Regions from separate parts of the Pseudomonas sp. 25 R 14 genome, predicted to be linked through region 1. Evidence: predicted binding sites of a transcription regulator. Region 1 holds the regulator's gene; the other holds the start of a gene.
The links. Region 1 encodes sigma-54, which starts transcription at its own class of promoters, with help from an activator protein. Its sites were predicted from a motif close to ANTGGCATNNANNTTGCTNT; they were not measured.
Positions count from the first base shown of each region.

Region 2: BFQ03_RS14390 (CmpA/NrtA family ABC transporter substrate-binding protein) is a predicted target of sigma-54. The motif match lies at 1,836-1,855, and genes of this name have one in related genera.

Region 1 covers NZ_CVTS01000065.1:306,909-310,315, forward strand. The annotation lists gene lptA (lipopolysaccharide transport periplasmic protein LptA) at 1-114, shown strand, start outside; gene lptB (LPS export ABC transporter ATP-binding protein) at 114-839, shown strand; gene BFQ03_RS24655 (RNA polymerase factor sigma-54) at 1,024-2,517, shown strand; gene raiA (ribosome hibernation-promoting factor, HPF/YfiA family) at 2,593-2,898, shown strand; gene ptsN (PTS IIA-like nitrogen regulatory protein PtsN) at 2,911-3,375, shown strand; gene rapZ (RNase adapter RapZ) at 3,378-3,407, shown strand, end outside.
Region 2 covers NZ_CVTS01000041.1:29,954-33,360, reverse strand. The annotation lists gene BFQ03_RS14395 (ANTAR domain-containing response regulator) at 1-470, opposite strand, end outside; gene BFQ03_RS14390 (CmpA/NrtA family ABC transporter substrate-binding protein) at 485-1,711, opposite strand; gene BFQ03_RS14385 (secretin N-terminal domain-containing protein) at 1,959-2,834, shown strand; gene BFQ03_RS14380 (winged helix-turn-helix domain-containing protein) at 3,005-3,407, shown strand, end outside.

The DNA of each region.
Region 1 (3,407 bases):
GTCTACGACACCGTCAAGCAAGTTGCGACTGCCGGCCGCGCCAATGGCACCAAGGTCACCGCGCCACGTCCGCGCATTGACATGGTTATCCAGCCGAAGAAGAAGGCCCAGTAATGGCAACCCTGAAAGCCCAGCATCTGGCCAAGGCCTATAAAAGCCGTCAGGTCGTGCGCGACGTCAGCCTGTCGATCGACAGCGGCCAGATCGTCGGCCTGCTTGGCCCCAACGGTGCCGGCAAGACCACCTGCTTCTACATGATCGTCGGCCTGGTCCAGGCTGACCAGGGCCGTGTTTTGATCGACGACCTGGACGTCAGCCATCAGCCAATGCACGGTCGTGCACGGGCCGGTATCGGCTATCTCCCCCAGGAGGCGTCGATCTTCCGCAAACTGTCAGTGTCCGACAACATCATGGCGATCCTTGAAACCCGCAAGGAACTGGATCGCGACGGACGCCGCCAAGAGCTGGAAAGCCTGTTGCAGGAGTTCCACATCAACCACATTCGCGACAACCTCGGCATGAGCCTGTCCGGCGGCGAGCGTCGTCGTGTGGAAATCGCCCGCGCCCTGGCCACTGCACCGAAGTTCATCCTGCTCGATGAACCCTTCGCCGGTGTCGACCCGATTTCGGTTGGCGACATCAAGCAGATCATCCATCACCTCAAGGCCAAGGGGATCGGCGTGCTGATCACCGACCACAACGTGCGTGAGACCCTGGATATCTGCGAAACCGCGTACATCGTCAACGATGGCCAACTGATTGCCGAAGGTGACTCCGCTACCATCCTGGCCAACGAACTGGTCAAGGAAGTGTACCTGGGGCACGAATTCCGCCTGTAAACACTGTGGTGTCAGGACATTCGCCATCAGGCGCGGGAGTCAATAAAAACCTCATTATTTTTATTGTTACCGCGCTCTAGGCAAAGCCCCCGATATCAGGCATATAATTTGCTTATGTTTGGCGCTCACGCGCCCTGTCGTGGATGGCGCATTGCGCCGGCGAATAAGGTGTTAAGCCCCTGCCATGAAACCATCGCTAGTCCTGAGAATGGGCCAGCAGCTGACGATGACACCGCAGCTGCAACAGGCCATCCGCCTGCTCCAATTGTCGACCCTGGACCTGCAACAGGAAATCCAGGAGGCCCTGGAGTCCAACCCGATGCTCGAACGCCAGGAAGAAGGCGACGACTTCGATAACGCCGACCCGCTGGCCGACAACATCGAGCAAAAACCCAATACCGACGTCCAGGAGCCGTCCTACCAGGAAACCGCACCCACGGTGGATAACCTGGAAGAAGGCGAATGGAACGAACGCATTCCCAATGAACTGCCGGTGGATACGGCCTGGGAAGACGTCTACCAGACCAGCGCCAGCAGCCTGCCCAGCAACGACGATGACGAGTGGGACTTCACCACCCGCACCTCCGTTGGTGAGAGCCTGCAGAGCCACCTGCTGTGGCAATTGAACCTCGCCCCGATGTCCGACACCGATCGCCTGATCGCCGTGACCCTGATCGATTGCATCAACAATCAGGGCTACCTGGACGAGACCCTCGAAGAAATCCTTGAGGCTTTCGACCCGGAACTGGATATCGAGCTGGACGAAATCGAAGCAGTCCTGCACCGCATCCAGCAGTTCGAGCCTGCCGGCATCGGCGCCCGCAACCTCAGCGAGTGCCTGCTGCTGCAACTGCGCCAGTTGTCGGCCAAGACCCCATGGCTGGCCGAAGCCCAGCGCCTGGTCACCGATTACATCGACCTGCTGGGCAGCCGCGACTACAGCCAGTTGATGCGCCGGATGAAGCTCAAGGAAGACGATCTGCGCCAGATTATCGAACTGGTACAGAGCCTCAACCCGCGCCCCGGCTCGCAAATCGAGTCCAGCGAAGCCGAATACGTCGTCCCCGACGTGATCGTGCGCAAGGACAACGAGCGCTGGCTGGTGGAACTGAACCAGGAGTCGGTGCCGCGCCTGCGCGTCAACCCGCAGTACGCCGGTTTCGTACGCCGGGCCGATACCAGTGCCGACAACACGTTCATGCGCAATCAGTTGCAGGAAGCGCGCTGGTTCATCAAGAGCCTGCAAAGCCGTAACGAAACCCTGATGAAAGTGGCTACCCAGATCGTCGAGCACCAGCGCGGCTTCCTGGAATATGGCGACGAGGCGATGAAACCGCTGGTACTGCATGATATTGCCGAAGCGGTTGGCATGCATGAATCGACCATTTCCCGGGTAACCACCCAGAAGTTCATGCATACCCCACGGGGAATTTATGAACTGAAATACTTTTTCTCCAGCCATGTCAGCACCTCCGAAGGCGGCGAATGCTCGTCCACGGCGATCCGCGCGATCATCAAAAAACTGGTTGCCGCGGAAAATCAGAAAAAGCCGTTGAGTGACAGCAAGATCGCTGGTTTACTGGAGGCACAAGGCATTCAGGTCGCCCGTCGAACCGTCGCCAAGTACCGCGAGTCCCTTGGGATCGCGCCTTCCAGCGAGCGTAAACGGTTGATGTGACGGGCGGGCCACAGCGTTCCAGTGGCGGGTATTCCTACCCGCCGCTTTATGCACTGGCAACGAAGGAGAAGCTGTATGCAAGTCAACATCAGTGGACACCAACTGGAAGTGACCGAACCGCTGCGCGCCTACATCAGCGAAAAACTCAAACGAATTGAGGGGCATTTCGACAAGATCACCAATGTGCAAGTCATCATGTCTGTCGAAAAGCTGAAGCAGAAAATCGAAGCCACCTTGCGTATACCCGGCGGGGAAGTAGTCGCCAATGCCGAGCATTCAGACATGTATGCCGCCATTGATGACCTGACCGACAAGCTGGATCGCCAAATCAAAAAGCATAAGGAAAAGCAGCAGAGCCTTCTTCAAGGCACGGGCCGCTAACACTCCCCACCCATGATTCGACTTGAAACCATCCTGACCCCCGGCCGTTCCCTCGTGAACGTGCCGGGCGGCAGTAAAAAGAAAGCCCTCGAACAGATTGCCAACCTGATCGGCCGCGAAGTGCCTGAGCTGGATACGCAAGATGTGTACGAGGCCCTGATTGCTCGTGAAAAACTCGGCTCGACCGGTTTTGGCAACGGCATCGCCATTCCACACTGCCGCCTCAAAGGCTGCGAAACCCCGGTCAGCGCCCTGCTGCACCTGGAGGCCCCCATTGATTTCGACGCCATCGATGGCGCCCCGGTTGACCTGCTGTTTGTCCTGCTGGTCCCGGAAGCCGCTACCGATGCACACCTGGAGCTGCTCCGGCAGATCGCCAGCATGCTCGACCGTGAAGAAGTACGTAAGAAGCTGCGCAGCGCTAGCACCAACGAAGCGCTGTATCAGGTTGTCCTGGATGAGCAAAGCGGGCAGTAATCATGCGTTTGATCATCGTCAGCGGGCGTTCC
Region 2 (3,407 bases), on a different contig from region 1:
TTGCAGTCTTTCATCTTCATTAATAGGCCCTTGGCCAGTTCGATGCGCTTGCGTTCTGCCAGTTGCTGGTCGCGGGCTATGAGCTGCGCGCGCAAGGCCTGGTCGCTCTCGAAACGGGCCATGGCCACATCGAGGATCGGTTGCAGGCGCTGAGCCTGGATGCCTTCGACGATATAGGCGCTGACCCCGGACTTGATCGCCTGGCGCATCACGCCGGGGTCATGTTCGTCGGTAAACATCACGATGGGCCGGGGCTGGTCGCGGCTGACCAGCACCACTTGCTCCATCACATCGCGGCCGGGTGACTCGGTATCGATCAGAATCACGTCCGGGCGCACCGTTTCGACGCGCGCCGGCAGGTCGATGATCAGGCCGGACTCGTCGATCACTTCAAAGCCGGCCTCGGTCAGCGCGCTCTTGAGGCGCCCGACTTTGCGCGGGGTGTCGTTGATCAGCAGGATTCGCAACATGGGTCGGTCTCCCATCAGCGCAAGGCGTGGCGGACGACATCGTCGGCCAGGGCATGCAGGCGGAAGCTGCGGGCATAGGCGGCCGGGTCCGAGCCATCCCAGACCTTGCCGTCGATCAATTGGCTGCTGCGCATTTCCTCGCCCCAGGCGGCGACGCCCACGGCTGTCGCGGCCTGGCGATAGATATCCAGTTGTTGCACCTGGCGAGCAACGGCAAGGTAGTCGGGGTCTTCACGCAGCAGGCCCCAGCGGCGAAATTGGGTCATGAACCACATGCCGTCGGACAGATAAGGCAGATTGACCTCGCCACCCGCGTGGAAGCGCAGTGCGTGGGCGTCCTGCCAGTGATTGCCCAAGCCGTCGTTATACAGGCCCAGCAGGCGCGGCTCGATGCAGTCGAGTGGGGCGTCCAGGTAGTCCCCGGCACTGAGCAGTTGCGCAGTGGAGCGGCGGTTCTCGATGCTGTCGTCGATAAAACGGCTGGCCTCCAGAACCGCCATCACCAGCACGCGTGCGGTGTTGGGGTATTGCTCGACAAACGCCTGGGTGCAGCCCAGGACTTTTTCCGGGTGGTCCGGCCAGATCGCCTGGCTGGTGGCAAGGGTGAAGCCCTGGTTCTGCTGCACCGCGCTGGCACACCAGGGTTCGCCGACGCACAGGCCATCGATCCGCCCGGCTTGCAGGTGCGCGACCATTTGCGGCGGTGGGACCACCACACTTTCGACATCGCGCAGCGGATGAATGCCCTGGCTGGCCAGCCAGTAATACAACCACATGGCGTGGGTGCCGGTAGGAAACGTCTGGGCGAAGGTGAGTTTTGTTCGGCTTTGGTGCGCCTTGCGCTCCAGTGCCTCAGGACTGGTCACGCCCTGTTGTTGCAGGCCCTGGGACAGGTTGATGCCTTGGCCGTTCTGGTTCAGGCCCATCAGCACCGCCATGTCGGTCGCAGCGACCCCGCCGATGCCCAGGTGGACCGCATAGATCAGGCCGTACAGGCTGTGGGCGGCGTCCAGTTCGCCGCTGACCAGCTTGTCCCGCAGGCCGGCCCAGGATGACTGGCGCTTGAGGTTCAATGTCAGGCCGTACGGTTGGGCAAACCCCTGTGTCGCCGCGACCACCAGCGAAGCGCAGTCGCTCAGGGCCATGAAGCCCAGGTCGAGGCTGCTCTTTTCCGGGGCATCGCTGCCGTTGACCCAGGCCAGGGGATTGGTTGCCTGGCTGTTGCCGACCTGATCACTCATCAACACCTACCTTCTGTGTGAAAAAGGCGTCGTTCCGTAGGGTGGCTTGCAAGCCTCCTGCCGGTAACGACGCCTTTGTCTTTGCGCCCGTTCCGTCATTGGCACGGGCCGCCATAGCCAAGGCAAAGCAAGGCACATGCCACGGTGTGCAAGTGGGCACTGGAAGGTCAGAATTTCATCAAGATTGCACTACGGGGGCCTTTCACTATGGCGCTCCTTCATGCAAGACCATTCAGGAATCCCCCGCGTGCTCCTTGACCGATATGCCGCAGCGACCTGCCGGGCCTTTTTGCAGCGCTGGTTGCTTGGCGGGCTGTTGCTGCTCAATGCCCTGCCTGTGGCGGGCGAGTCCTACCTGGTGTGGAACGAGAGCCTGCAGGGCTTCTTCTCCCGGCTCGCGGTGCCCCTGGGCCAGCCCATCGTGGTCAGCAAGCTGGCGGCGGGTAAGCGTATTACCGGGCAGTTTGATTTTGCCGACCCGCAAGCGGTCCTGGAGACCGTGGTGTTGCAGCACGAACTGATCTGGTACAGCGACGGCCAGGTGCTGCATCTCTACGACGCCAGCGAGGCCAAGAGCTCCGGGGTAACCCTGCGGCACATGACTGTCGACCGGTTGCGCAAAGTCATGCGGCGCTCGGGACTCGACGAGGCGCGCTACCCCATTCGCAAGGCCGGTCCTCGATTGTTTTATGTGTCCGGGCCTGCCAATTATGTCGATCACGTATTGCGCCTGGCCCAGCTCATGGATCGCCAGCGTCCAGCGCGCCGGCAGGCGTTGCCCGGCGTCGGTGTTGTCCAGGTGCTTAATGCTGACGTCGCGGACCATCAGTACGACAGAGGGGCGCAAACGATCACCGTGCCCGGCATGGCGACGATGGTCGAGCGGCGGCTTGCCGAGCTTGGGCGCAAGGCCGGTGCGGGCGCTGCGGTCATAGCCTACCCGCAGCTCAACAGCCTGTTGATCAAGGGCAGTGAACAGCAGTTGAAACTTATCAAAACGCTGGTGACTGAGCTGGATAACCCTGCGCCTGCCGTGGTCGAGGGGCGCGTCGCTTCGGTCCCCCTGAGCACCGAGCAGTACGAGCGTGTACGACGCGCATTTGCACGGGTAGCCGAGCAGTAAAGCGAGGCGCAAGGGCTGGTGTCGTACAGGCTTCGAAAGGTCCTACGCGATACTCCTGGAAAACTTCGAAGCAGCGGGCTTTTTCCTAGCGTGAAATTGGCTGCGGGTTTTTATAGTCGCGACATCTCCCAGGCGGTGCGATATGTCCGCAGACAGGTATAGAGGTTTGAATGGTTGTTGCAATTGAGGGCTTGATGATGGCGTCCCTCGTCTTTGGGCAGTGGACGTTGCAAGGGGATGGCAGGCTGACCACCCAAGGGCGCGATGTTCAATTGCCACCCAAAGAGTGTCATGTCTTGCGCCTCTTGCTGGCCACGCCCGGCATACTGGTCACCAAGGACTGGTTGCTGGAGCAGGTGTGGCCCGATATCGATATCGCCGAAGAATCCCTGACCCGGTGCATCTACTCGTTGCGCAAGCAATTGCAGAGTGACCGGGGCTTGATTGCGACGGTGTATGGCCGCGGTTATCGCTTCAATGGCAGGGTACGGATGGTTGAGCTGCCTGGCCAGGCAGCGCGAACTGCGGGGACACCACCGCGTTTTTGCCCGGCCTGTGGATGGGGCGCCGAAG